Regions from separate parts of the Marinobacter sp. 1_MG-2023 genome, predicted to be linked through region 2. Evidence: riboswitches for the same ligand, from Rfam matches in the RefSeq annotation. Region 2 holds a riboswitch; the other holds the start of a gene.
What was found. A riboswitch is a leader RNA that binds a small molecule or an ion and turns the genes downstream of it on or off. The one in region 2 is predicted to bind thiamine pyrophosphate.
Positions count from the first base shown of each region.

Region 1: another riboswitch for thiamine pyrophosphate. It lies ahead of Q4606_RS00165 (sodium:solute symporter); the one in region 2 lies ahead of thiB (thiamine ABC transporter substrate binding subunit).

Region 1 covers NZ_JAUOST010000001.1:14,282-29,061, reverse strand. The annotation lists gene Q4606_RS00180 (lysophospholipid acyltransferase family protein) at 1-359, opposite strand, end outside; gene Q4606_RS00175 (LLM class flavin-dependent oxidoreductase) at 429-1,742, opposite strand; gene Q4606_RS00170 (3-oxoacyl-ACP reductase) at 1,742-2,515, opposite strand; TPP riboswitch at 2,574-2,669, opposite strand; TPP riboswitch at 2,750-2,857, shown strand; gene Q4606_RS00165 (sodium:solute symporter) at 2,956-4,395, shown strand; gene Q4606_RS00160 (phytanoyl-CoA dioxygenase family protein) at 4,693-5,559, opposite strand; gene Q4606_RS00155 (YkgJ family cysteine cluster protein) at 5,642-5,998, opposite strand; gene Q4606_RS00150 (pseudouridine synthase) at 5,985-6,695, opposite strand; gene rlmF (23S rRNA (adenine(1618)-N(6))-methyltransferase RlmF) at 6,789-7,763, shown strand; gene Q4606_RS00140 (hypothetical protein) at 7,888-9,039, shown strand; gene Q4606_RS00135 (hypothetical protein) at 9,053-9,595, shown strand; gene Q4606_RS00130 (acetolactate synthase large subunit) at 9,656-11,314, opposite strand; gene Q4606_RS00125 (FAD-dependent oxidoreductase) at 11,373-12,986, opposite strand; gene Q4606_RS00120 (AraC family transcriptional regulator) at 13,075-14,115, shown strand; gene Q4606_RS00115 (hypothetical protein) at 14,123-14,359, opposite strand; gene Q4606_RS00110 (TetR/AcrR family transcriptional regulator) at 14,623-14,780, opposite strand, start outside.
Region 2 covers NZ_JAUOST010000006.1:103,397-118,176, reverse strand. The annotation lists gene Q4606_RS14760 (fructosamine kinase family protein) at 1-96, shown strand, start outside; gene Q4606_RS14755 (AEC family transporter) at 117-1,064, opposite strand; gene Q4606_RS14750 (DUF1330 domain-containing protein) at 1,196-1,600, shown strand; gene Q4606_RS14745 (branched-chain amino acid transporter permease) at 1,610-1,960, opposite strand; gene Q4606_RS14740 (AzlC family ABC transporter permease) at 1,953-2,657, opposite strand; gene Q4606_RS14735 (hypothetical protein) at 2,777-3,028, shown strand; gene uvrY (UvrY/SirA/GacA family response regulator transcription factor) at 3,128-3,787, shown strand; gene uvrC (excinuclease ABC subunit UvrC) at 3,771-5,633, shown strand; gene pgsA (CDP-diacylglycerol--glycerol-3-phosphate 3-phosphatidyltransferase) at 5,641-6,192, shown strand; gene Q4606_RS14715 (ABC-type transport auxiliary lipoprotein family protein) at 6,180-6,815, opposite strand; gene Q4606_RS14710 (MlaD family protein) at 6,812-7,750, opposite strand; gene Q4606_RS14705 (ABC transporter ATP-binding protein) at 7,757-8,584, opposite strand; gene Q4606_RS14700 (ABC transporter permease) at 8,588-9,691, opposite strand; gene Q4606_RS14695 (ATP-binding cassette domain-containing protein) at 9,799-10,413, opposite strand; gene thiP (thiamine/thiamine pyrophosphate ABC transporter permease) at 10,406-12,115, opposite strand; gene thiB (thiamine ABC transporter substrate binding subunit) at 12,125-13,129, opposite strand; TPP riboswitch at 13,197-13,294, opposite strand; gene Q4606_RS14680 (DNA repair exonuclease) at 13,347-14,471, shown strand; gene Q4606_RS14675 (AAA family ATPase) at 14,468-14,780, shown strand, end outside.

The DNA of each region.
Region 1 (14,780 bases), on a different contig from region 2:
GCCTCTTTGAGGTGCTCCAGCCCCTGCACCTCGGTAGCTTCGTAATAAGGCGACATATCCCGCCACCAGGCATGGGTACTCTCCAGAAAACCGCGTGTGCAAGCGATAAAATTATCCTGCACCAGTTTTTTTCGGGCGTCCTCGTTTAGACCGGGAAAGCAGATAGCCAGGTTACGGCTAGCCACGCGAGCGCGGGATTTCAGTTTGCCACCAAGAAAACAACCCAGCTTTCTTCCCAGTTTTTGCTTGGAAGACATAGGCAGAAACGACAGCAGATACAGCATAAATACCAGCGCCCACGAGGGCCATAAACGCGGGTGCCAAAGCGGCTGTTTATTCTTTTTGGAAGATCTACGCATAGGTCAAAACCCGCTTAAACAGAGACCGTGAACCTGACACAATTACGGTCGAAAGGGTAGTTCTGTTTATCAAACATGAGGCCTGGTCAGCCCCAGATGGCTTCGCAAAGTACGGCCCTGGTACTCCTTGCGGAAAAGACCGCGCCGTTGGAGTTCCGGCACCACTTGCTCAATAAAGTCTTCAATACCGGAGGGTAAAGACGGCGGCATGAGGTTGAAGCCGTCCGCGCCTTCATTGTTGAACCAGAACTCCATCTTATCGGCTATCTGCTCCGGCGTGCCTACCATGGTGCAATGGCCGCCACCCGCCGCAAGCCGGCCCAACAACTGACGCAACGTGGGCTGTTCAGTCTGAATAATGCGCAATATGGTGCTGTAACGCCCCTGCGGCCCACTGAATTCCTCCAACGGAGGCAAAGGTGGAACCGGCGCGTCCAGTTCCCAGCCCGAACAGTCCTGATCAATGAACATGGCCAGCTGGCGCAAAGAGGCATCGGCGGGCAACAACTCGTCGAGCTCACGCTGCTTCGCCAGCGCCTCCGCTTCGGTGGGCGCCACGTAAGTGACCAGGCCCGGCAGAACAGGCACCGTCGCGTCCCGCCCCGCGGCTTTGACGCGCTGTTTTATGTCCCGGTAGTAACTCTGCGCGGCTGGCAAATCGTAGGCCACCGCATAAATGGCCTCTGCACATCTGGCCGCCAGCTCACGCCCCTGCTCCGAGGCGCCCGCCTGGAACAACACCGGGTGGCCCTGTACCGGACGTGGTACGTTCAGCGGCCCGTCCACGCGAAAGAACTCACCCTGGTGGTTAATCGGCTTTACCTTGGCCGGGTCGGCGTAATGCCCCTGGCGATCAAAGGTCAGAGCGTCATCGGCCCAGGAATCCCACAACCCCAACACGGCCTGCACAAACTCATCGGCCCGGCGATAGCGTTCGGCATGGCCCGGCATGGATTCATAGCCGTGATTACGCGCTTCCACATCAAACATGGAGGTGACAACATTCCAGCCGATACGCCCGCCGGAAATATGATCCAGCGAGGCCACCAGGCGGGCTGCGTGAAACGGCGTATAAAACGTGCTGGAAACCGTACTGATAAAGCCGATGTATTCGGTGGCACGGCTCATGGCAGCAATGGCAGTAAGAGGCTCCAGGTACCACCAACTGCCATCGGAGACGTTACCCACCGTGTTGCTGTCGGCGAAAAACACAGCGTCCAGTTTGCCACGTTCGGCGGTTTGCGCCAGGCGCTCGTAGTAACGTATATCGCCCAGTTGCTCTACCGCCGAGTCCGGGTGGCGCCAGGCCGCCCGGTGGTGGCCGCAGCCCATCAGGAACAGGTTGATGTGCATCATGCGTTGGCAGGAAGAAGAGGCCGCCATCAGTTTTTCACCAGGCCGCCATCAACCACCAGGTTCTGCCCGGTAACAGATCGCGACCAGGGCGAGGCAAAAAACAGTGTGGCATCGGCAAACTCGGCCGGCGTGGTTACCCGCCGTAACGGCGTACTGGCAGCAATGAAATCGAACACGGCCTCCGGAGTAGCGGCCGAGGCATCGGTGGTGCGCAGCAGACCGCCAGACACCATATTCACAGTGATATTGTCCGGCCCGAGATCCTGCGACAGAGTACGGGTGAGTGACAGCAAAGCCGCTTTACCGGCGGTGTAATCGTGATAAGGCACAACCGGGTTATGAAACAGGTTGGTGCCGACATTCACAATGCGCCCAAACCCCGCTTCTCGCATACCATCCAACGCCGCCTGGGTGGTATTCAGGGCACCGCCAACCACGCCGGAAAACTGCTGGTTAAGGTGCTCCCAGGTCAATTGCTCGGCGTTGGCGCGGGCATCGCCATTGAAGGAAAAGTCCGGCAGGGCGTTATTGATCACGGTAGTCACCGGCATACCAAAATGCTGCAGAGCAGACGCAAACATCGCCTTTACCGCTTTGCTGTCAGTAACGTCTGCCTGCACCGCCAGCGCCCTTTCCGGCACTTCGCTGGCCAGCTTTTTCGCTGCTTCAGCACTGTTGCGATAGTTGATCACCACTCTGGCACCCTCACGCAGGAAAGCGCGCACCAGGTGCTCACCCAGGCCACGGGCACCGCCTGTTACCAGCACGAGTTGTTGATCAAGACCTAAAGAATTTTGCATAGACACCTCAAAAGAGAGGCGAAGGTATGAATAGGCAGATGCGGCACAGCATCCCGGCTGCGCCTGCGGCTGACATCCCTTCGCCAGTGTGAACTGGATCAGGTTCAACGGGTGTTATCTCAGCCCTGCGTGCAGGACACCCCGTGTCGAGTCGAAACCATAGCACATCAAATGCACAGGTATGTAGGACAGGATAGCTGCAATTGACAAGTACCCACAGACTTCCTACTCTGTCGACACTCCTGGGGGAGCCGGTTAACGGCTGAGACTCCGCATGCTATGCGGTAACCCTTCGAACCTGATTCGGGTAATGCCGGCGAAGGGAAGGAAAGTGCCTGCTGCACACAAGCCTGTGTGCCCCTTCTTCCTGTACGCCTGCCACGCAAACAAGCAACTTTTGGCGATTGCGCTACACGCCTCAAAGGCAAGGAAGATAACGGATGCTCAGCTCCTCGACTGCACTTGTGTGGCTGGTTTTATTTGCCGCTCTGTTCGCCATACCTGGCCTGATATACGCCCGCCGAAAACAGGACCAACTCGACGATTTTCTGGTCGCCCGAAATAGCCAGAGCAGCTCCGCCACGCTGCTGACACTGCTGGCCACCACCCTGGGCACCTGGATTCTGTTCGGGCCGGCGCAGGCCGCAACCTGGGGCGGCATTGGCGCGATTACCGGCTACGCTCTGGGCGCACTGGCACCGCGCCTGATCATGATTCCTCTGGGCAACCGCATTCGCACACTCATGCCAGAAGGCCATACTCTCACCGAATTTGTACTCGGTCGCTATGGCCGGGTGATGTACGGTTTCGTGCTGATCATCATGATCTTCTACTTGTTTATCAGCCTGACAGCAGGCCTGACCGCCATCGCAAAAATGGTCGCCCTACTGGCACCGGTACCCTTGTGGCTTACCGCCAGCATAGTGATGGCAGCCACCCTGCTCTATACCCTTTATGGCGGCCTACGAGTAACCATCTTTACCGATCGGGTGCAGATGCTGGTGATCCTGCCCTTTCTGGTTCTACTGGTCGCCTTCGGTTGGCAAGCCACTGGCGGCCTTGCTCCAGCGCTGCATGGCTTGCAGGCAAAAGCGCCGCACCTGCTGGACCCGCTGGACATCAACGGCCTGAAATCCGGGCTCACATTCTTTATTGCCGTGGTGCTTACCGGGCTGTTTTATCAGGGAACCTGGCAACGCATCTTCGCCGCCCGCGATAACAAGGTCATTCGGAACGGATTTATCATGAGTGGCCTGCTGAGCTTTCCCATTATCTTCATCATGGGTTTATTCGGGCTGGCGTTCGTGGGGCTGGACTTGCCCGGGGACGGTTCGGTGGCGCTCTTCAGCGTGCTATTGTCAGATGTACCACTCTGGTTTGCGGTTGGTCTGTTACCCTTCGGGCTGGCGCTGATTATGAGCAGCGCCGACTCCACCATCAGCGGGCTGACCAGCATTATGGTGGTCGACCTGCGCCGATTACTGCCCAGACTGAGCAACCATAGCCTGCTTTCGCTGGCGCGCTGGCTGATTATCCTGCTGTCGGTACCGGTGCTGTTCGTCGCGGCCCAGGGCTACAGCGTGCTCTACCTGTTTTTGCTGGCAGACCTGCTGTGCTGTGCCGCAGCCTTCCCGGTATTTTTTGGCTTCTACAACGCTCGCTACCAGAACTACAACGCTGCCCTCAGTACTTTGGCCGGTCTTGTTGCCGGGCTTTCAGTATTTCCTGCGCCGGGGGCTCCCACTACCTACTTATTGGAATCGTTCCTGCTGGCATCGTTGGTGCCTATAGCCGTATCGCTACTGCTCTTGCTTCTACCCAAAGGAAAGCTCTTCGATTTTTCCATACTGGCGCAGCGGGTTCGGAATCTGGAAGGGTAAAAAGCTGCGGGGCTTTCGTACAAAACAACAAGTCCTTCCCGTTGTTTGTGATTGGGGCCATACTGATTGTTCTGCGTGATCAGCATCGTATTCTTTATTGATGCCAAAGCACGCACTAACAGGAGTACATGTAATGAGCAAAGGACAGGACAAAAAAAAGGACACCAAAAAACAACCGCTTTTAACCGCAAAGGAAAAGAAAGCGGCCAAGAAATCAAAGAAGAATGAAACGAACGTTCTAGGAAACTAAGAAAAGCATCAGGAGCGAAAAAACGCCCCTCGTGCAATCGCCTGACGTTATTCAGGCTTGATTGGCTGCAAGGTTCGCTTGGGATGCATACCGTTTACCATGCCCATGAACGGTGGATGGATTGAATAACCCACCATGCTCAGCAGCTGCTCAGGAATTTGGGAAAGTGTGCTCTGGCTAAGCTCAAGAAAAAAGTTCTCTTGCGGCCTTAACCAGGGCTCGCAGTACTGGCAGGTTACCGCAAGACGGTCCGCATCCGAGCGGTTAGCACCCCCTCCATGCCAGAGCGTCCCCAAAAAGAACACGACTGAACCCGCAGGCATCACGGCGGGTATTGCCTGTGAGCGGTCAGTGATTACTTCCTTGCCCAGGTTGTGGCTTTCAGGAATAACCACCGTAGCGCCGTTGTCTTCCGTAAACTCGTCAATCGCCCAAACAGTGGCCGCACCAAAGGGTGGACGCGGACGTGGAACCGGGTAAAAGCCATCATCGTAGTGCAGCGGCTGTGCCGATTCGCCAGACAGAATATTGATAATCTGAGCCTGACTGAGCAGGTAATTCGGCTGAAAAAGACGATCCAACAGCCCCGTGATGCGGGGATGTGTTGCGAGTAGATCAATCACCCGGGTTTTTTCGAGCACGTTATACAGCCGCTGCGTCTTTACGCCTTCAAATGTGTTGCGGCCAGCCTTCCCGAGCAATGGCAGGGTAGCATCGCGAATCAAATCGAGTTGCGAAACCGAAAGAAGCTTCTCAATGATCACATAGCCGTTCCTCATAACGGCCTCGAAATCCTGGGCGATCTGATTTTTGAGAGTTTCAGAACTGCTTTCATCCGACCGAAACGATTTGTGCGTGGCGGCAAGATCTTCAGTTAGCTCCAGAACAGATTCTATCTTTTTCTTATCAGGCATAGAGAGGGCTCTCAAAAGTGGTCCCGCACGAGCTGCAACTACCAATTTCCAGCCCGCTATATTGAATCCTATCTTAAAGCAGTTACACCAACACCTGCCGTGTATTGGCTATATAGCCATGAACCTGTCGCTCAATGTCGGCGTCAACCATTTGCTCCGGCCGGCGACCATTTGGGCAGGGCATATTTTGCGTCGTACCGAACAACCGGCAAATCAACGGGCGCTCCTCATAAACCCGGCATCCTTCCGGGCCAAGATGTACGCAATTAAAATCTTCTAATGCTGCCTCGTGTTCGGCATCACTCTTTACCGGTAAGCGTGACATTTCTTCCGGAGACGTCGTCACTGGCCCGCAACAATCGTGGCAACCCGGAACACACTCAAAAGAAGGAATGTGCTCCCGCAGTCGCGCGATGATTTTCTGGTTACCGGTTTTCATTTACTGCAATCTCCTTAGCCGTAAGTTCTCTGCAGAGCCCCTCATCAAGTCCTTCGAGGGAAATGCGTCCAACAGAGACGCGATGAAGCGACAGCACCTCATTCTGAAAAAACCCGAACATCCGTTTAACCTGGTGATACTTGCCCTCAGTCAGTGAAAGCCTTGCGGTGTAATCAGACAGAATCTCCAGGCGTGCCGGCTTGGTCGTAATACCCTCGTAGCCAAAATAGATGCCTTCCCTGAAAACAGCAACGTACTCCTCCGTTAATGGCTTGGATAACGTCACTTCATACGTCTTTTCAAGCTTTGTTTCAGGCAGGCTTATATTGCGCGACCAGGCGCCGTTATTGGTTAAAAGAACCAGCCCGGTGGTATTCAGATCCAGGCGCCCAACAATATGCAGCTCGCTCTTCCGGGGGTGCTGAACAAGATCCAGCACTGTAGTGTGCCTGGTGTCTCTCGTCGCACTGACTACTCCTCGGGGTTTGTTCAGCATGATATAGACAGGCTGGTTGTCTTTCAGGCAGCGACCATCCAGAACAACCCGAGTAAATTCCGTCACCGATTGCTGAATGGAATGCGCCACGCTCCCATCTAGAAGAATACGTTTCTGAGCAATCAGAAGGCGGGTATCCGCCATTGAAAAATCACTGTTCTGACTAATAAAACGATCGAGCCGACTGGTCCTGGACTTCATGGTTTATCTTCAACAGCCATTCTATTGCGGTTACAATTCAGGGCAGGATCAATCCCCCCATTTCATTTGAAGCTAACCCTCGGGCCCATCCCATTGAGTACACTCCATCGAGGTAAAAAGAGCCAGACCAAACCGGCCCAAAAACGCCTTCACCCCAGAAACATACACAATCAGGGCTATGACTTTCCGTCTCTCACAAAAAGTTACCCGCCGTTAGCCCCACATGTAAAAGCAAACGCGCACGGTAATCTCTCCATAGACTTTGCCAACCCACTGGCAGTTAAAGCCCTGAATGCCGCGCTACTCAAGCGATACTACAACATTATCGATTGGGATATTCCGGAAGGTGCCCTTTGCCCACCCATCCCGGGCAGAGTTGACTACATCCACTACATCGCCGAGTTACTCGGAGTGAGAGAGCCCGCCCAAAAGCCTTCCGGGGCACGGCCTGGAATCGCGATGCTTGATATAGGAACCGGTGCCAACGGGATATACCCGATACTGGCCTGCTCAATATATGGTTGGCAGTGTGTTGGTACAGATATCAGTGCACGGTCACTTGATAATGTCGCGTCGATAATTGCCAAAAACCCTAAACTGGCAAACCGCTTCACACTCCGCAGGCAGCAAGACAGAAACCGTATTTTTGAAGGCATCATTCAAGCGGGCGAATTCTTTGATGTCAGCGTATGCAACCCGCCCTTTCATGCTTCGCAAGAGGATGCTCGCAAAGGCAGCCAGCGCAAAACCAACAACCTTGCGCACAATCGCGGTGCCGCCCCGTCAACACCCTCAAACTCTCCCACCCTCAATTTTGGAGGCCTGGACGCAGAGCTCTGGTGCAAGGGTGGCGAGCGCATGTTTCTGAAAAAACTGATAAAAGAAAGCCAGATATACTCAGCTCAATGCCGCTGGTTTACCAGCTTGGTTTCGAAGAGTGGCAACATAAAGCCCGCAAAAAAACTTATTCATAAACTGGGTGCCACGGACATACGAGAAATAGAAATGAAGCAAGGAAATAAAATTACGAGAGTACTGGCCTGGACGTTCATTAAAACTCCGGATTAGCTGACAACCTGCCACTGAATATCTTTTACCTATTCGGCTATGAACACTTTTTGTTACCCAAAACAGACTGAGCCGCGTCACCTTTCATGTAATACTCAATTTTCCTTTATATAAAAAGCAGAACATGACTTATTTTAAGCAAGTTATTTTTTTGCTGGCTGTGGCCCTGACAATTGGCGGCTGCAGCAACAAGAGCATCCAGTTCGAGGGCGAAGACCTCGAACAGTCAGCATATGACGGTACTCTGGCACGCGTCTCTATTTACGGAATTTCTAACGATGGCGACATTCTCACTGCATTACAGGAAACCGCCAAAGAGAAATTCCAGGAAAACCGAAACCTTTTCAGTGGCTCCGACTCCCATTTATACACACTGAAAATCAACACCTCGGTCGCGGAAAGCGGCATCGAATGTAAAGAAACCAACCTCAGTTACACGACCGAGGGCACCCTCTCTACCAATTACATCCTCGCGACCCTGGAACGACACCCCCAAACATTGTTCGATGTGGATATTGAGACAAAAGGCCATCACGAAGCCTCGCGCATGTCTGATATAAAAAACGCGATCGATTGCGGAAAGAAAACAGCCATTGCCACGGACGCCATCTCCAGAAGTATCCGTATATTTGATCTTCTGGTGAAAGAAGCCAATGGCCTGGATGTCACCCAGGATCTGGAAAAAGTGAAAAACGACAAGGATATTGAGGGCGGCGCCATTGTTATGAGAGTTGTCACCGGAACGCTTTATACCATCGTAATGCCTATTGGTGTCGCCGTTGAAACCGCCGCCGAAACCGACTGGAGCAGCACTATTTCAGCGGCGGCAAAAGCCGCAGATAATATGTCGGCCACCAGCTATGATCCACTGAAAACAACCTACAGCACGCCATCCTATAACATGAGTTACCCTTCACCCCAGACGCTTCCACAGGCTGCGACCACTCAACCACAGGGCTCAGCTTCCGGAAGGCCGACACAGAGTCGCCTGCAACCACAGCCCGCACCCAAAGCAGAGAAACCGGCCGCGAAGACGGTGACAGCGGAAATCCAGGCCCGCGGCACCACTGACATGCACTTTGCTTATGCTCAAGCCCTGGACCTGGCCACCACGAATGCCGACACCCAGGCCAGACAGCAGTGCCGGGAGAATTACAGGGGCACAATTACAACTCTCGACGACCCGAACATGGCAAAAAAAGAATGCGTAGAAAACCGCAACCAGGAATACCGCTGTGTGGTTCAAATAACCCACACTTGTGAATACAAACAGTAAAAGGGCACACCTGATGAAATATCTGCTACTCCTGGCTCTGGCACATTCATTACTCGGGTGCGCCGTCGCCTTCCCTCCCAGTGACGAAGGCATCAATACACAAGCGACAACCGCAAAGCAGAGTATTTACATCGCCAGCACCAACACCAGCGACCCCTCTTGTCATGACGGCACGCTAATTGAAGAACTGAAAAAGCGCTTTGAGTCCCTGGATTACACCCAGGCAGACACCAAAGGCAGTGCTGATCTGGCGCTCTTTCTGGAGTCAGAGTGCCGATTGGAGCAAAACGGCGCGGACATGGCGTCCATCATCCTTCCCCTTGCGTCCTTTTTCATCCTGCCGATTACCACGACAACGGAATACCATGTCCGTGTCGAGACACATGAATATGGCAACCCGGCAAAAGAGTACTTTTTCGACGGCAGCAGCAAGGTAGTGACTCATCCCTTTTACTTCGGGAACTTGGCGAAAGAGCACAAGGACTATGTAGACCAGTCCACTCCCGCCATGAGCAGCAGAATTATCAATGCCCTTGAAGAAGACCACTTCCTGTAGGTTTTTGCTTCAAGGAAAGGCCACACTGCGTCAGACGAGAGGTGGCACTTTCATACCGCCTCACGGCGCCAGCTTGCGCTTCAATGCCCTGGAAACCGATAGCGGAAGGCTGGGCAAGGAGCGAAGCATCCACGGCAGGATCCTGCGCTTCACTCCGCTCAGAGATTCCGGTATCACGGCTTCAATCAGGTGCGGCCCCGGCATTCTCCCGGCATACTCCAGAGCTCTCGCCATTTCCTCGGCGGTGTGCACCCGTACGCCATGCACACCCATGCCATTGGCCATTTCCGCAAAGTTGATCACTGGGCCTCTCAGGTCTAACTGGGATTTGGCTTTTTCTCCCGCCTCTTCCGCGCCTACGCGCTCCAATTCTATGTTAAGCACGGAGTAAGAGGCATTGTTAAAGATGATGGAAGTTACGTTAAGCCGCTCCCGGGCCATAGTCCAGAGGGCCTGGATGGTGTACATGGCGGTGCCATCACCAATCAGCGCGAACACTGGCCGATCCGGGCAGGCCACCGCTGCACCCACCGCATTCGGCAAGCCCTGGCCGATGGCGCCGCCAGTGAGGGTAATCATATCGTGGCGAGGAGCGCCGGCGGTCATTGCTGACAGCATCAGGCTGGAGGTGATGCCCTCATCCACAATAATGGCGTTCTCCGGCATCAGATGACCAAGGGCTTTGCAGACTTTCTCTGCGGTCAGTTTGCCTCTCGGACGGCCCGGCCGTTTAGCGGGTTGCAGTTCCGGTTCTGTCTGGCTGGCACCAACGGCATCGTTAAGTTTGTTCAGGCTGGCGAGGATAGCCTGGTCCGGGGCGACCAGAGTATGTACCTCACAGGTATCCGGTACCAGGTAGCTCTGCTTTCCGGGGTAAGCGAAGAAGGAAACGGGCGCCTTGGCATCCACCAGAATCAGTTGTTCCACATCGGTAAGCTGCACCGCGGCCAGTTCGGCCAGGTAGGCCAGGCGTTCAATGTAAGGCAGGCCGGCACCGCGCTCCAGGCGAGTTGGAAAGGTTTCTGCCAACAAGGTAACGCCGCTGTGTGCGGCCAGTTTAGCCGCCGCCAGAATACTGGGTTCGCGCAGGGAATGGCCGCCCATCAGCAGTGCGGTTTTCTTGCCCGAGCGGATGGCCGCGGCAATGGCCTCTACGATGGCATCCTCTGCCGGCTGCGGTGTCGGCGGCGCCAGTGGTGCGCCAGGGATACCACCCTCGCCCCAGGAAACATCCGCAGGCAATATCAGTGTAGCCACTTGGCCTGGCGCTGAACGGGCGACGGCAATGGCCTCAGCAGCATCCTGGCAAAGCGTTTCTGTACTCTTGGCCGTACGGACAAAACCGGGAGAAACGTTGCGGGCGACGGTTTCGATGTCCGATTGCAACTGAGCATCGTATTTCACGTGATAGGTGGCGTGGTCGCCAACAATATTCACCACAGGCACCTTGCCTTTGCGGGCATTGTGCAGGTTAGCCAGCCCGTTACCCAAGCCGCAACCCAGGTGCAACAGAGTGGCGGCCGGCTTATCCGCCATGCGGGCGTAGCCGTCAGCAGCACCGGTGGCGACGCCCTCGAAAAGAGCAAGGACGGCGCGCATTCCGGGCTCGGCATCCAGAGCAGCAACAAAATGCATTTCACTGGTACCAGGGTTGCTGAAGCAAACCTCAACACCGGCATCCACCAGGGTTTTCATCAGGGCTTGTGCGCCGTTTGTCATTATTGTTCTCCAGCTTCTGAGTGTTCGAATGTTCGGTAAAGTGTTTTGCCCATAGCGATCAGTTTCCCGCCAAAATGGAGCGCACCGCTGACCGCGCCGTCATGATACACCCGGGCAGAAAGGTGCCTTCCAGGGAACGCTTGCCATTGGCGCCGCCGCCCCCAAACCCAGCTGCCTCTCCCACACAATAAAGGCCCGGCACCGGCTGGCCCTGAGCGTCCAGAATGCGGCTTTGCAAGTCGGTTTGCAGGCCACCCAGGCTCTTGCGGGTAATCAGTTGCATGCGAATAGCAATGTAGGGCCCGGCGCCGGGCTTCTGGAGAGGCTCGGGTTTGCACGTGCGTAAACGGTCGGGCTTCCATTCCCTCGCATGCTGAATCAGCCGGATCTGGGGATCATCATGCAGGCTGGTGCCAGCAGCAAAGTTGGCATCGAAAGTATCTGCCGTGGCCTGCAGCGTTGCCGCGTCGACGTCGTGGGAGCAGGTCAGCGCATTCATCTTTGCGGACAGTTCAGTCAGGCTATCTGCCACCAGGAAATCCCGGCTTTCATGTTGCATCTGCCGCACCAAAGCGTGGTTGCCCAGCAACAGTTCTTTCACAAACAGGGGGAACTGTTTTTCACGGATGCGGGCGTTGTGCTCGGCGCCTGAGATGGCAAATTCCTTGGCGGCGATGCGCCAGTTCAGCAGGTGCCAGGTCCAGGGTTTTTCCTGTTCCGCCACCCGCTGACATAACCAGTGGGTATCAAAACCGGTCACCAGAGGTTCCGGGCCAATCCGTTCGCCCCGATGGTTGAGCCAGAGGGCTGATTTACAGGGAATGGTGGAAAGGCCGTGGCCAGGAAAATGAGGGTACGGATGTGCAAAGCCGGCGGCGTAATTCCACATTTCGCCGGCATGGGTAATCTTGCCACCAAGGGTGTCGGCCACCCAGTGATGCATGCGGCCATCGGCGTAAGGATGAGCACCGTTCAGCATACGGGCAGGTTGAGGGCGATCAACGGGCCAGTTAGCGCGGCATTCCTTGTGACTGCCATTGATACCACCGGTAGCCAGAACCACGGCGGAAGCGGCGAAGCGGACCTCCTCACCAGTGGCCTCGTTGATGGCCAGGGCGCCGCTCACTTTTCCTGCTTCGTGGTCCAGTTCCGTAATGCGGTGCTGGTGCAGGAGGGTGAGTTTGCCGCTGGTGTTCTCCCGGTGCAGAGCGGTCACCAGGCAGCGGACCAGTTCCCGGGCGGTGCCCCAGATCACATGGTACCGGGGCAGGCGGTTGCCATCGCCAAAACGACCGCGCTCAACCCAGTTCACAGCCGGCAGGAATTTAATGCCCTCGTTGCTGAGCCAGTCGTAGACCTCAGAGCGTGAATTCTCCACGTAGTAACGGGCCCACTGGAGGGGCAAGTCTTCGTCGGACGCCAACTCGCCAAAGCTGAGCCAGTCGGCCAGAGCAATCTCCGGCGTGTCGGCAATTTTCATGCGCTTCTGCAATGGCGTGTCCACCAGCAGCATGCCACCAAAAGCCCACAATGCCAGGCCGCCCATGCGTTCTTCCGTATCCCGGTCGGCCAGGACAACAGACTTGCCGGCGCGCAGGGCTTCTAGAGCCGCGACAATACCAGCCAGCCCGCCGCCGACCACCAGGATATCTGAAGTAATTACCTTGGCCATATCGCATCCGATCTGATTGCAATGAGTTGTCAGTTTCAAAGATATACCGGTACCATGGCTTTAAAATTGACTTAAGAGGCCAATAAAATTGACGTTAGAGGCCACCGTTTCCATTGGCTGGATTAACACCGTGATCGGTGCCGCAGAGCGACTGTCTGTGTCCGCCGACCAACTGCTGGTAGCCGCCGGTATTCCGCACGCTGCCTGCGAACTGGAACGGTGGCCGATCGACGATATCACTCGCCTCTGGCACGCCGCCGAACGCTGCACCGGTGACCCCGGCTTCGGCCTGAAAGTGGGCGCAGAGTTCTCTCCGATGAGTATCAGCGGCGTCGGTTTTGCTCTGCAGTCTGCCGCCACGCTGCGGGAAGCCATCGTGATGGTTCAGCGCTTTCAGCGGCTGATCTCCGATGGCGGGCGTTTCCAGGTTGTCGCCGGTAACGCTGCCACCTGGCTGGTGTACCATCCAAGGCAGGGCCGGCTGGCATTCAGCCCGCATCAGATCGAGGCGGTGCTGGCCTCGGTGGTAGGATTCGGAAGCTGGGTTACGGGGACCCGAATGCAACCGGCGCGTGTGCAATTCAGCCAACCCCGGCTGGGGCCGCTGGCGGGATACCAGACCGTGTTTAATTGCCCGGTAGAGTTCGAGCAGGCCTTCAGTGGCATATTGGTAAACAACACCGTTCTGGACCAACCCCTGCCCCAGGCAGATCCGCAGCTTGCGCAAGTGCACGAGCGCTACACCACCGCCCGCCTGGCCGCGCTCTCCATCAACAGTGCCTCAGTTCCGGAAATACGGCAGTGGCTGGCCGCTCGCTTGGGACCTGTTCTGCCCCGCCGGGCCGAGGCGGCCGACGCCCTGGGCATAAGCGAACGCACCCTCGCCCGCCGGCTTGGCGAACAAGGTAAAACCTTTGATGGGTTATTGGATGACGTACGGAGAGAGAAAGCTCTGCAGGCAGTTTCCGATTCCACCATCGCGCTGCCAGAAATAGCCGAGGCGCTGGGCTTTGCCGAGGTAAGCCCCTTCTACCGGGCCTTCCGGCGGTGGACAGGCATGCCGCCAGTGCGATGGCGCAAACAGGGGCAACCGCTATTGCGACCAACTGGGCCAGAATCCTTCAGTTGATCCACCGTTACCTGCCATCTCCTTTCACGCCCAACCGGTCCAGATAAAGGTGGAGCTCTGCCTCGCTCATATCCACGTATTCAAGCACCCTGCCGTACAACATGGCAGTCGGAACGTTACGGCCGTTCAGCTCCCGCTGGGTCTCATGCAGTACATAAAGGATAGTGCGCTCGGTGCGGGTAAGACCGTCGCGAACGTCGGGGATAACTTCAAGGAGCGCACGGCGGTGGTCTGAATCAGGCATCATCTTCTCGGAGTCAAACATTGGACAGTGATATCGTAGCTGACCGCTACGCACGAGCGCAGCCAGGCTGTCAGCCCGAATTGTTAAAGCCTTTTCAGCCTTTGGTTATACCCTCTGCCCGATTTCAGATACAGCATTCCAGGGACGAATATTCTTCGGCTAATACTCCAGGGCCCTTCAGCAACTCACTCAAAATTGACGAAGTCCATGAGGCGGTGAAAAAATTGTCCCCCAACAATTCTTGGTAGCTATGGCCAGGTAGATTACCACTGCAGCGAGCGCCATGCTGATTCAGCAAATTCTCCGCGATACTCCTGAGGTGATCCCTTGACCCGGCCAGACAGCCAGGCTCTGCAATAGTTTTCTGACGGGCCTATGATGAGAGAGAAGAGAATCTCGAAGGGCTGAACAATTTTGACAT
Region 2 (14,780 bases):
CACTACCTGAACCACTACAACCTTTTCGGCTCAGACTATCTGGATGGGTGCCGGCGCGGGTTTTCGTTGCTGAAACAGGCGGTCACAGGCGCTTAGTAAGTTAGGGTTGTCCCATTTCACGCGAGGCCAGCGCTCTTCAGGATAAATACCCCCAGGGTTATGGTAACGCTTGCCATCAGCGTGGTTATTGCGATGATGTTTGCCGCCAGACGGTCGTTGCCACCAAGTGCTTTCGCCATTACAAAACTCGCGGCCGCTGTCGGGCTCGCGAAAAACAGGAACATCAGGCCGAGTTCCGGCCCGGAGAAGCCTATCGCCCATGCGGCACCGGTGCAAAGCACTGGTAGTATGACCATTTTCATGAGCGAAGAGCTGAATGCGGTTGAGCTGTCACTGCGAAGAGCGCTGAAAGAAATGGTGGCGCCAATGCACAGCAGTGCCAGTGGCAATGTAAGGGAGGCAAAATAATCACCGCTGGTCATTACCCAGTTGGGCAGTTTCAGATCAAGCCAGGCAACAGGAATGGCAGCGAATACAGAGAGTATCAGAGGGTTGCGCAGAATATCCTGAAGGATACGGTTCCATTGTGGGGAGTGCCCCGGCTGATAGGCGGTGAGCACGATCACAGAAAGCGCGTTGTAAGACAGTATGACTATCCCTAGTAGAATGCCGCCTGCCGATAGCCCGAACTCTCCGTAGAGGTTAGCCGCCAGCGCCAGGCCCACAATGCCGCAGTTTCCTCGAAAGGCGCCCTGAACGTACACGCCCCGGTCTTCGTGAACAACCTTCCAGCGAGCCCACAGCCAGGTGAGGCCAAAGCTGGCGAGCGTTGCAAACAGGTAAAAAATAAGAAGGTTCGGGTTAAGGGATGCATTGAGATCGGCTTTAATAATGCTGAGAAAAACCAGAGTCGGCAGTGTGGCTTTGAAAACCAATGCAGAAGCAGTGTGAACAAAAGAGTCATCAATCCAACCAATTCTTCGAAGGCCCAGCCCGATAAAGACCATGGCAAAGACTGGGAGGGTGGTTTCCAGTGTCTGTAGGAAAATGCTGATAAGATCCATTTGATTGGCCAAAAGTCTGAGGATTGATGCCCGTATCATAGTTCTGACGGAAAGGTAATGAAATCACTTGCCGAGAGACGTAGAGGGTGGGCTATAGTAGTGCGCAACCTAATTTGGACATGAGGGCAAGCATGAACGCCGTAAACCCCACGCCGGAGCAGCTAAAAAAGGTACTGGCAGACACGCCCAAAGACCAGCCCGTGGTTATGCTGAACCTTTTAAGATTTCGCGATAAAGCTGACTACGCCGATGAATCCGGTGACCGGAGCGGGCGTGAAGCCTACCAACTGTATATGCGCGAAGCTGCCGCCTGTGTCAGTGCCGTGGGAGCCGAAGTTATATGGTCTGGCCGCAGTGTTGGCTCCCTTATTGCGCCGCCAGATGAATCCTGGGATCAGGTGTTGCTTGTACGCTACCCCTCAATCGATGCGTTTATGGCAATGATTGAAAGCACCGAGTACAAGGGGGTGGTGAAACATCGCACCGCCGCTTTGAGCGACTCAAGGCTGGTTGCAAACCTCGAAGGCCAAGGCTGAGACCGCACCTCAGCCCGTGAGCCCTGAGTCCAGTATCCCGGTTTGGCGTATTGCCATGTAGGTTGCTGTCCCTGCAGCAATTGAGAGTAGGGCATTGCGACGCCATAAATGAACAATCACCACAAGCGCACCCGCAAGAATTGCGTCTAGCCCAGGCGCCGCCCCTGACCAGTCTCCCGAACGTTGCAAGAAAACCGTTGCCAGCAACGCCATGACAGCTGCAGGCAAATAGCGCCCCAGGTGTTTGATTAACGGGTGTTCGGTATGACGCTCAAAAAACAGAAAAGGTATGACCCGGGTTGCAAAGGTCGCGATTGCGGCCACAGCAATGAATGCAACCAGATAACCAGTGTCAGACATGGTGACTAGTCTCCGTGCCGGGTTTGGCTCGTAGTTTGCGATATTGAAGTAAGAGTACGCCGGTAACAATGGCGATAGCGCCGATTAGCTGATGCGCTGGCGGTAGCAAGATCATAGAGATTCCCGCAGCCGCAGCACCGGCCCATACCGGAAAGGCGTCCCCCAGGGCTTTGAGCTGTTCAATGGTGAGAACGATAAACAGCGCAACAAGCGCAAACTCAATACCTGTGCTGTCGAACGCAACATTACGTCCAAGAAGCGCACCTAGCGTGCAGCCAATCACCCAGTAAACCTGGTTGAATGCCGTGATTCGAAAATCCACATCAAGCTCATGGTTGGTATTGGGAGAGCGCGGTCGGCTGGTGAGCAGTGAGTATGTCTCGTCGGTCAGCCCGAAAATAAGATACAACTTGCGCCAGCCGGCGCCCCGGAACTGCCCGAGTAAGGAAAGTCCGTAAAAAAGGTGGCGGGCGTTGAGTACGAACATGGCAATGAATACTTCCAGCAGGCCGGCCCCCACTGTCAGCAGACTGACCGCCAGAATCTGGCCGGCACCTGCATAGATCACAACGCCCATCAGGGGCGCTGCCCACCATGCGTAGTCTAGCTGGGTTGTAAACAGCACGCCAAACGCCATCCCGAGCGGGAGATAGCCGAACAGAATTGGAAGTGTGAGGCGAAAAACCAACGGGTTCATTAGCATCCAAACTTTCTGAAAGCGGAGGATGATAGAGAATCGTTCGGGATTTTGAAAGTGGGGGAGACTTCTCCCCGCCCGGCATAATCCCTAAGATAGGCGTCTTTAAAGGAGATAATATGAGCGACGAAACCGCGCATCAGCCTCAGTCTGATCCCCGAGAGGAAAAGTTCATTGTAGACAAGGAATTATTGACGGAAGATCAGTTGAATGGTCTGGCAGAAGAGTATTGCACTCGCTACCACGGCTTGAATGATACCGAAAACCCTCTGGCCGAGCTAAGTGGGGTGCGGGCAGCCATTAACAGGGGCGATCTGGTAGTCTGGTTCGATCCTGTTGAGAATTCAGCCGGGCTTGGCTCTCCGAATTGAAGGGGCAGCATTCCGGTGTATTTCGGTTTGCACCTACCCGGGGGCGCCTGTAAACGTTACAATCGCGCTGATTTCCGAAAGCAGTATGCGAGGTGAGATTTGATCAGGGTACTGGTTGTAGATGACCATGAGCTGGTTTGTTCCGGGATAACCCGGATGCTCGCGGATAATCCCGATTTTGATGTTATCGGCCAGTCTTCATCAGGTGAAGACGCTATAGAATTCGTGCGCAAAGACCGCCCGGATGTCGTATTGATGGATATCCGCATGCCGGGTATTGGTGGTCTGGAAGCTACGCGACGCATTCTGAGAATAGACGATACCATTCGCGTGATCGTCGTAACTGCCTGCGCAGACGACCCCTATCCAGCTCGCGTAATGCAGAGCGGCGCTTCCGCGTATGTCACCAAAGGCGCTGATATCCGCGAAATGATTCGCGCAATTCGCATGGCCCACTCTGGCCAGCGCTACATCAGCCCGGAAATTGCCCAGAAGATGGCACTCAAGCAGTTGGGTGGTGATAAGGACGAGGAAGGCGAGTTATCGATGTTTGATCGCCTGTCCGAGCGTGAAATGCAGATCGCCATGATGGTTGTGGACTGTCAGAAAGTTCAGGATATTTCAGACAAACTCTGCCTGAGCCCGAAAACCGTCAACAGCTATCGTTACCGCATATTCGAAAAACTGGAAATTTCCAGTGATGTTGAGTTGGCTTTAATGGCCGTTCGTCTTGGGTTGCTCGATGCCCACAAGATCTGATTCCCCGAGTGAAACTAACGGGGAGTTCGACAGTAAGCACTTCCTGAAGCAGCTGACAGAACGGCCCGGTGTCTACCGCATGTATGACATCGGTGGCTCTGTGCTGTACGTAGGGAAAGCGGGTAACCTGAAAAAAAGGGTCAGCAGCTACTTTCGAAAAACCGGGTTGGCGCCAAAAACCGAAGCACTGGTTGCCAAAATTGCCTCCATTGAAGTGACGATTACCGGGAGCGAGACGGAAGCGCTTCTGCTTGAGCAGAACCTGATCAAGTCATTGCGTCCGCCCTATAACATCCTGCTCCGGGATGATAAATCCTATCCTTACATCTACGTTTCTTCCCACACCGATTATCCCTCATTAACCTTCCGGCGTGGGCGCACGAAAAAAGGGGGAGGTACCTGGTATGGACCCTTTCCAAGCTCTGGAGCTGTTAAGGAAAGTCTTAATGTATTGCAAAAGGTTTTCCGCATAAGGTCTTGTAGTGAAAGCTATTTCAGAAATAGAACCCGCCCATGCCTTCAGTATCAGATCAATCGATGCACAGCGCCTTGCGTGGAGTATATTTCGCCCGAGGACTACAGGGAGGATATCCGGCACGCCACCATGTTTCTCGAAGGCAAAAACCCGGCGATCATTCGTGATCTGATGAACGCCATGGAAACAGCCGCTAAAAACCTGGAATTCGAAAAAGCCGCAGCCTACCGGGATCAGGTCAACCATTTGCGCCACGTACAGGAACAGCAATCGGTAGACGGTGAGGGCGGAGACGCTGATGTTATTGCCATCGCACAGGATGCCGGTGTGGTGTGTATTGTGGTGATTATTGTGCGGGGCGGCAGGGTTTTGGGAACCAAGGACTACTTTCCCCGTTATTCGCTTGAGCAATCTGAAGGTGAGCTGCTTAGCTCCTTTCTCGGGCAATACTATTTTGGCGGCAACACTCGCCGGGAGATCCCGAAAGACGTCTTGGTACCTGTTGATGTGGAAGGGCAGGAACTTCTTGCGCAGGCGCTTTCTGATGCGGCGAACCGTGAAACCCGTATACGTGGTAACGTAAGAGGCGAACGCCGCCGGTGGCTGGAGCTGGCGATGACCAACGCCCGGCAAACTCTGCTTACACATATTGCCAGCAAAGAAACGGTCTATCGTCGGTTGCTCGCTCTGCGGGACATGCTGGAGCTTGCGGAAACCCCTTCACGGATGGAGTGTTTCGATATCAGCCACAGTCATGGGGAGAATACCGTCGCATCCTGTGTCGTTTTCGATGAGAATGGGCCGCTGAAAAGTGATTACCGCTTATATAACATTGAAGGTGTCACTGCCGGCGACGATTACGGCGCCATGCGGCAGGTGTTAACCCGTCGCTACCGTCGAATGGTTGCGGGTGAGGGTAAACGGCCAGACCTTGTTTTTATCGACGGTGGTAAGGGCCAGTTGAACATTGCCCGGGAAGTGTTTGATGAACTTGGAATTTCGGATATTCCGCTAATCGGCGTCGCCAAGGGAGTAACCCGCCGTGCAGGCATGGAGCAGTTAATTGATGCCATGACGGCAAACGTATTTCGGGTGCCGGCTGATTCGCCGGCGTTGCACCTGATCCAGCATATCAGGGACGAGTCCCACCGCTTTGCCATTACCGGACATCGAAAAGGGCGTGACAAAAAACGCCGTCAGTCCACGCTGGAAGGCATTGAGGGGGTTGGCCCCAAACGTCGCCGGGAGCTCATTCGGTATTTCGGCGGCATACAAGACCTACGCAAAGCCAGCGTTGATGAGATGACCAAGGTACAGGGCATCAGTAAATCGTTGGCTGAAAACATATACGCAGCACTGCACGATGAGTAAAAGCCCTATGAATTTACCGAATCTGCTCACACTCTCCCGCATCGTTATGATTCCGGTCTTTGTGGTGGTGTTCTATCTCCCCGTGCAGTGGAGCTACATGGCAAGTGCGGCGATTTTCGGGATAGCAGCAGCCACTGACTGGCTGGACGGTTACCTTGCGCGCAAACTTGACCAGAGCACGCCTTTCGGTGCCTTTCTCGACCCGGTTGCAGATAAGTTGATGGTGGCGGTAGCTCTGGCGTTATTAATTCAGGAGTATTCCGCAATCCTGCTCACCATACCGGCAACGGTAATCATTGGTCGGGAGATTGTGATCTCTGCATTGCGGGAGTGGATGGCGGAAATTGGCAGCCGTGCGAGCGTTGCGGTGTCGTACATTGGCAAGGTTAAAACCACGGCGCAGATGGCTTCTATCGTGGGTCTGCTGGCCTTTCCTCCGGGCCTGCTTCTCTCTCAGCTTTCTGTTGTTCTCTTGTACGTTGCCGCCGTTCTGACTCTCTGGTCCATGGGGCTTTACATCAAAGCGGCCTGGCCAGACCTCTTCCCTCAGGAGGACTGATCAGGGCGCGTTTCACAGGCGTTTGCCCATTCGATAACCTGGCCCGCCAGATCTTCTCCGGCGCTTCCGAACGCCTGTACAACCGCTTCTACACCCCTGTCTTCTGCTGGTGCTGAAACAATGAAGCTGTCGGAGCACAAAATCGCTCTTGAACGGTTGTTGATCAGCTGACCATGAACCGCAATGGTTACCCGTGTGCTCTCGCCATAGCTAACTGAGTGGAAGCCCGTAATTTCGGTTGCCAGAGTGAGATCGGTATTGCCGGGGCTGGTATCTGTGGCGACATCCCGGAAACCTGCGTTCGCCCTGAAAGCCCCCGTTAGCATGTCTCGAAGTACTACCGGCACCGTATCCCGCCAGCGTACGCCTCTATATACCTGGAATTCCCATGGTTCAGGCTTGGAGAGAATCCGGGTGCTGTTGAAAGGCTCAGACGCAAAAGGTGTATCAATGCGAAGGCTTTCAGGCCGGCTGATATCACTCTTTTGCAGGCTCTTCGGGGCTGGGAAGTCCATTACCCGTGGCGGTTCCGGTCTGGGGAAAACCGTACAGGCAGTCATCATCCCGGAAAATACCAGGACGGCACCCGCAAATCTGAAAACCTTTGTAGCTGTTTGATTCACGGGGATACCTCCTTGATGGTTGGGCCGCCCCAGATAGTGCCCCTTGGGTCTTCTTCCAGTCGGTGGGTAAAGCGATTCAGGTTTCGGAGAGTGTTGCGCAGCTCTCGCAGAGCCGGAGCCAGTTCACCCATACCCTGAAGCCCGGAATCCAGGGCGCCCTCATTATCCAGGGTTAATTGATCAATACGGTTGGCCGTTTCCTCAATTCCGGTCATGGCTGCGTTCATAGTGATCAATACAGCCTTTCCTTCGTTTTGCAGCAAGGTGTTGGCGTTATCCGAGACGGCCGTAACCCTGGATGCAGCTTCGGCAGCCCGTTGACTGGCATTGTCCATGCGTTCCAGCAAGGCTGCTAGCTGGTCCCGGCTGCTCAGCAGTGAGTCGCTTGCCTCTCTCGCATTGCGGAGTATGGCTGTCAGGTTTTCGGTATTTTCTTCTGATAGAAGCCTGTTTGCGCTGGTGAGCAACTTGTCCGCTTTGGTCAGCAGAACTTCGCCGTTTGTGAGGAGGCTGTTGAACGCTGAAGGCTCAGCGATGATCAATGCCGGGTCCTCTCTGCTGCCCTCCAGCACGGGGCTATCTTTGCTGCCACCGCTGAACTGAACACTCATGCTGCCGGTAATATTGGCCAGCACCAGCCCTGCACGGGTGTTCGCCCGCACGGGAACAGTCTGCTCCACACGGACCAGAACCCTTACCTGGCCGGGTTTGGTCTGGTCCAGTTTGAGGTCAAGCACATCGCCAACTTTAACGCCGCTGTAAAGAACCGGGTTGCCTTCTGCGAGGCCACCTACTGCGTGGTCAAACACAATTTCATAGTAGGCCCATTCACGGTCTGCAGACGATTTGGCCAACCATAAGGCAAAAGACAGCGCTGCCACCACCGCAATCAGCGTGAAAAGCCCGATGATCAGATGATGTGCTTTCGGTTCCATAGACTCTTACTCCGTTATCCGGCTCGATTCATGAGCCTGGAATGCATAACTGGCGGCCCGCCCGCGGGGGCCCTGAAAATATTCCTGAATCCACGAGTCGTCTGTTGCCGCAACCTTTTCAATATTGTCTGCCACCAGAACCTTTTTCTGAGACAGAACGGCAACCCGGTCGCAGGTTGTATAAAGTGTGTCCAGATCATGGGTAACCAGAAATACCGTCAGCCCTAATGCATCCCGGAGGGTAACGATCAGCCTGTCAAAGGCGGCAGCGCCAATCGGGTCCAGGCCAGCGGTGGGTTCATCCAGGAAAAGGATCTCAGGGTCCATCGCCAGAGCACGTGCCAGCGCTGCACGTTTGACCATACCACCAGAAAGTTCAGACGGGTACTTGAGAGCGGAATCCGCCGGTAATCCAGTCAGTGCAAGCTTCATTCGGGCAAGCTCTTGCGCATCGGAACGGGACAGGTCGCAATGCTCGATCAATGGCAAGGCTATGTTTTGTATAAGATTTAAAGAGGTGAATAACGCACCTCTCTGGAACAGAGCGCCAAACCGTTGCTCCGTTTCTGAGCGCTCTGAGTCGCTTAGCTTGTCGAGATCTTTACCGAATACTCGTATTTGGCCAGCTGAAGGCTTATGCAGCCCCACAATGCTTCTGAGAAGTACCGATTTTCCGGTTCCCGAACCGCCAACAACGCCCAGAATTTCGCCTCTGACAAGATCCAGATCGAGATCTTTGTGAACAACATGGCTGCCGAAGCGGTTGTCCAGATCCCGAACCTCAATAACGGGGTCAGCCTGCTTGCGGGGTGTGTCAAACCTGGAGTCAGCCATGATTTACCAACCCATTTCCATGAAGAAAAGTGCAGCAACAGCATCCAGGAGAATAACGATAAAGATGGATTGAACCACGCTGGATGTTGTATGTACGCCAACGGATTGTGCACTGCCGCCGACCTTGAAACCTTCGAGACAGCCTATAGCCGAGATCAGGAAGGCAAAAATCGGCGCTTTCGACATACCGACAAGGAAGTGCTGAAGAGCAATGTCCCGCTCCATAATCGCCATAAATTGGGCCGGGGAAATATCCAGGGAAATTGCACAGACCATAGCCCCACCGACCAAACCGGAGAGCATTCCCACGAAGGTCAGAATGGGTAGGCTGACCATCATCGCCAGAACCCTGGGGATCACCAGCAGCTCAACCGGGTCCAGCCCCAGAGTGCGGATGGCATCCAGCTCTTCGTTCACCTTCATAGCACCGATTTGTGCCGTGAATGCACTGGCGGTGCGGCCGGCCAGCAGAATCGCGGCGAGTAGAACACCGAATTCGCGTAAAAACGAGAAGGCGACCAGATTAACGGTGTAAATGGTGGCACCGAAACCTTCAAGAACCGTGGCACCAAGGAATGCGACCACGGCACCGACCAGAAAGGTGAGTAGGGCAACGATGGGTAGAGCGTTAAGACCGGTGTTCTGAATGGCTGCTACGAAGGCGGTGACACGCCAGCGTTTGGGCCTTGGCAGCACAACGGACAAAGTGGCGATAATCTGACCAACGAACCCCGACAGCAGATAGATCAGGTGCCAGATGGCTTCAACCGTCTTGCCGGTTTCTGTAAGGAATTGCGACACTGGTGTGAGCTTTTCAGGCTCGGGTGAGGGCTTCTGCATTAACGCATCAGCCACAGCGTGAAGCAAAGCGCTCTGTTCACTGGGCAGGCTGGTTTCCTGTGCGGTCAGGGCGGCAAGTAGCTCTGGCCCCAGTAGCTTGGCAAGAAGTGATGCACCTGCTGTATCAACCCGTCCAAGGCTTTTGATATCAATCGTCGCGGTATTCCACTGCTGGCCTGAATATTCCGCCACACGCTGTTTGAGCGTTTGATAATCGTTGAGGGTCCAGTCCCCGTGGATAGCCAAGGTGCCATTTTCATTGGTCAGCCATCCATGCTGACTTTTTGCCTGGAAGGTATTTCCATTTTCTGGGGAGCTGGCACTTATTGGCACGGGTGACAGAAATCCGAAAGTTGGTTTGTTAGCTCACTAGCTTAGAGGGTGCAGACGCTGTCTGCCAGTATACGACGGTCTTCCTCATCGTGGCTGGCAAGTACGATGAGTGCGCCCTGGGCTTTCTGCTGCAGTAACAGTTGCCGAAGAAGGTCGCGTGCTTCTCTGTCCAACCCTGTAAGAGGCTCATCCAGAAGCATTAGCGGCTGTTTACGCAGTATCGCGCGCAGTAACGCAACACGCTGCCGCTGGCCACCGGACAGGTCGCTGGGCAAACGTTGGCCGAAGCCACTCAGGCCAACACTGTCCAGCCCACGCTCGATGGCCTGCGTGTCTTCCGGCGCAAGCTTCAGCCCCGGGTGAATGCCCAGGCCGATATTAGCCGTCACGCTCAGGTGTTCAAACAGGTTGTGCTCCTGGAATACGCTGGTCATCGGTCGCTGCCAGGGTGCTGCGTGGCGAAGACTTTTACCCTGCCAGAGAATATCGCCGGACTGGGGCTCAAGAAAACCGGCAAGCAGGTTCATCAGAGTGGATTTTCCGGATCCGCTGGCGCCATGTATGGCGATGCAGTGCCCAGGCTCAGCGGAGAACTGGAAGTTCCAGGGCGTCTCCTGGCCAGGATAGGCGAAAACCAGGTTTTGTACCTCAAGCATGTTCAGGCTCCGGAACTGTGCGGGATGATTTGGGCGCCAGGCCAGAATTGAACAAGGGCGAGCCGAGCCGGTTGAATAGGCTGAACAGCATCAGCAGAAGCAAAACAAGCCACAACCCCGTTGCTGCAGCGGCGTCAATCCGGTAGCTGCCCAGTTGCTGGTACAACAGAACCGGCAGGGTGGGTTGGCCCGGACTACCAAAGAGAGCGATAACCCCGAAGTCGCCTAGCGATAAACCTGTGCCGTACGCCATAGCCAATGCCAGCGGCCGTCGCATGCGCGGCCAATGTAGCCAGCGCCAGCGATACCAGCCCAGCACGCCTAGCTGATCCGCCTGCATGCGGCTGGCTGAGTCCAGGCTTCCCATCGGGCCTCTTAGCATCTGCAACACAAAGGGCAGGGCCATCATCGCGTTGATCAGCGTAACCAGAGCGAGCCCTTCGCTGGAGTTGCCAAGGCTTGGTCGAAACAGCAGAAACAGCCCGGTGCCGAGAACCAACGGAGGAACCATCAACGGCAGATAGGCTGCCACGTCCGAAAGCCGGGTAATCGTCGGCCTGGATTGGCTTGTTCCGGAAGCCAGAATCAGTAGCGCGGCGATCACCGACATGAGCCCGGCGGGAATCGCGATGCCAAGGCTTCTCAGAGTGGCATCAAGCAGGGCCGGATTTACCGAGAAAGTACCGTCCGGAAAAAACGCCGAGCCCATCCCCGGCAATCCTCGCAGCAAAATGGCCATCAGTGGAGTAACCAGAAACAGCACAAACACAGCCAGAGCGGTTCCGTCCCCAAGGCGCGCCCAGATTGAGCTGCCGGCTTTGCTGCGATGCGATGCCACCCGTCTGTCTGGGAGTAGCGAAGCCGTAAGCCCGTGGCGGGCCGCCAGCCACCAGAAAAAGCCACAAATAACCAGCTGAACCATGGCAAGAAGCGCGGCCTGGCCGGCATCGAATTCGAAGCGCAATGATTGGTAGATGGCGACCTCAATAGTTGTGGCTGCCGGGCCGCCCCCCAGGGTCATTACGATGGCAAAACTGGTAAAGCAAAGAGTGAAAACCAGAGCCGCCAGGCCGGGCAGAACCGGTTTGACGGCCGGCCATTCAACGGCGCGCCAGTACCACCACCGGCCAAGACCCAGCTGGGCCGCCACACGTCGCTGCGATGCCGGCGCACTCTCAATGGCCTGCAGCAGGATTCTTGCGGCCAGAGGCGCGTTGAAGAAAACGTGAGCCAGCACAATGCCGTTGATACCGTAGAGGTTCCAGGAAGTGCCTAGCCATTCGTTAGCCAGGCCGGTAAACCAGCCCTGGCGTCCGTAAACACTGATAATACCGGATACCAATACAATTGAAGGGAGCACGAGGCTCAGTTCCATCAAACGCAGCAAAAAGGCGCGGCCGGGGAAGGCGGGTTGCCGTGCCAGAATTCTGGCAACCGGGAAGGCCACAAGCAGGCTGAGGACGACAGAGAGGAAGGCCTGCCAGATGGTAAAGGTAACTACAGTGCGAAGGTAACGGTTACTCCAGAACTCACTGAGGCCCGGCAGTTCGGCCTCCCACACCAGCGCGCCCAGCCCTGCCAGCGAGAGCACTATCAACGCCGCAGCGATGGTCAGCCCGGGCCAGAGCTTCCAGCGCGAGTGGCTCAAAGGTGCAGGGTAGGCGGGTAACGAACGCCTTTGGTGTTGAATGACAGGGCTCATTTTCTGCTGTTAGCGCGTCATGGCATCCAGCCATTCATTCAGCCAGGTACGGCGGTTATCGGTCACTGTTTTCGGGTCAAAGTAGAGGGCATCTGACGGCTGAATCAGCTTATCGAACACGGCAGGCAATTCGTCGCCCAGGTCCGTGGCCGGATACATAACGTTTTTCAGAGGAATGTGGCGCTGAAAGTCTTCACTCAGCATAAAATGAAGAAAGGCCTGACCAAGTTCTTTTTGATCGGATGATTTCACCAGGGCGGCTACTTCCACTTGCAAGTAGTGGCCTTCTTCGAACTCTGCGGCCTGGTAGCGGTCGGTTTTATCCACGGCCATGTGGTACGCAGGAGAGGTGCTGTAAGACAGAATCATGGGTGCCTCACCATTCATGAACAGCGAAAAATAGCCATCACTCCAGCTTTTCGTTGTAGTGAGAATCTTGCCTTTCAACTGCTGCCATTTTTCTGAAGCCTGATCGCCATATACATGGCGCATCCAGAGCAAGAGGCCGAGGCCGGGTGTGCTGGTTCTAGGGTCCTGGATGATAATTTTGAGATCATCCGGGGCTGAAATCAGTGCTTCCAGGCTTTTCGGCGGCTCGGGCAATTGTTCGGTATCGTAAACAAACGCGAAGTAGCCCCAGTCATAAGGCACAAACACAGGGTCCTGCCAGTCGATCGGTAGGCTCAAGGCAGACAGATCCGTATCATGATTGGCTAGCAAACCGGTCTGCCGCGTTGTTTCCATAGTGCCGGTGTCCAGGCCCAGTACCAGGTCAGCTTCGGTGCTTTCTCCCTCAAGGCGCAGGCGCTGAAGAATGTCGCCACCGGAGTCCAGTACTACGTAGTTGATCTGGCAATCGCAGGACTGCTCAAACGCTGCCTTGACCGCTGGCCCCGGGCCCCATTCTGCGGCAAATGAAGGGTGGGTATAGATGGTGAGAGTTGATGCCTTCTCGGCGCTGGCAGGCACAGAGAACAAGGTAAACAGGAACAGTGTAAACGCTCGGTTGAGCATATTGATGTAACCTCCGCAGCAGATCAGGGGTAGCCAAAAGAGGCAAGCGTGCCGCGGGCCCCACCGAAGCCGATGAGTGCTCAATCCCTTCGCCGGCATAATCCGGATCAGGTTCCGCGGGTATGGTCTCAGCCCGGCATTTGCCCGGCACCCCGTTGAGTTGAATAAAGTGTACCATGCTGGCGATAGGCAATGGTAAGAAGCAAGGAGAACGCAGGTGCCAAAGTTATTACACACAGCGGACTGGCAAATGGGCCGAACCTACAGCCGGTTCGATGCCGAAGACGGTGCAGCACTGGTAGAGGCTCGCTACCAGGCCATCGAACGACTGGCCGCGCTGGCGACCGGGCATCAATGCGATGCGGTGCTGGTAGCCGGTGATGTGTTTGATGCCCAGACGGTCTCCGACCGAACCATTCGGCGAGTGTTTAATGCTACCCGTAGTTTTGCAGGCCCCTGGGTGATGCTTCCAGGCAACCACGATGCGGCCCTCGTAGAAAGCGTCTGGACTCGTGCCAAGCGCCTCGGAGCAGTGCCAGCTAATGTTCACCTGGCGCTGGAGCCCGGCGTTACGCAATTAGCGGAGCAGGGCATCGCCGTGTTGGCAGCACCCCTGACCCAGCGCCACACCTACGGCGACCTGACTCAGCCTTTCGACAATACAGAAACGCCCCCCGGGTTGCTGCGTATCGGCCTGGCCCACGGCAGCGTGCAAGGCGTGCTGCCCGAGGATATCGACGCCACAAATCCCATCGCCCCCGACCGAACAGAAACCGCAAAACTGGACTACCTCGCGCTGGGTGACTGGCATGGTGTGCGGGAGACCAACCCACGTACCTGGTACAGCGGCACGCCTGAGCCGGAGCGGTTTCGTAATAACGACGCCGGCTACGTATTGATTGTTGATATTGAAGAACCAGGCGCTAAGCCCGAGGTGACGCGATATGAAACAGCCCGCTATCAATGGCACCAGTGGCGGGAAACCTTGTCTGTACCTTCCGATCTGGATGAGTTACTGAACCGCATCAGCCATTTGCCAGAGGCGTCTGTTCTGGATCTCAAACTAAACGGCACTCTGACATTGGCCGGAGATCAAAAACTGAGCGAAGCTCTATCCGTTGCCGAGGCACGCTACCGCAGCGTTACCTGTGACCGTACCGGCATACAACTGGAGCCCACAGAAGAGGATATTGCCGCACTGCATGCGGACGGCTACCTCGGAGAGGTGGTGCAGGAGTTACGGGAAAGCCAGCATACAGCAGCTAACCCCGAGGAAGCCCGCGATGCGTTGGCCATTCTGGCAAGCCTTCTAACGCACAAAGAACCGGAGGTGGCCAAGTGAAGCTTCAGAGCCTGCGGGTCGAGCAGTTCCGCCAGTTCTCGAAGGGCCTCGAGCTTGGTGATTTGCAGCCCGGCATTAACCTGATACACGGCCCAAATGAATCCGGCAAGAGCACTCTGGTGCGTGCCATCCGAGCCGCGTTTTTTGAGCGTTATCGGTCGAAATCGGCAGAAGACCTGGCGCCCTGGGGTGACTCGTCAGCAGCGCCCACCGTTGAGATCTTGTTTGAGCACAACGGGCAGCGCTGGCAATTGGATAAGCGTTTTCTCAAACGGCATCGTTGTGACCTGCTTGTAGACAGCACCGCGT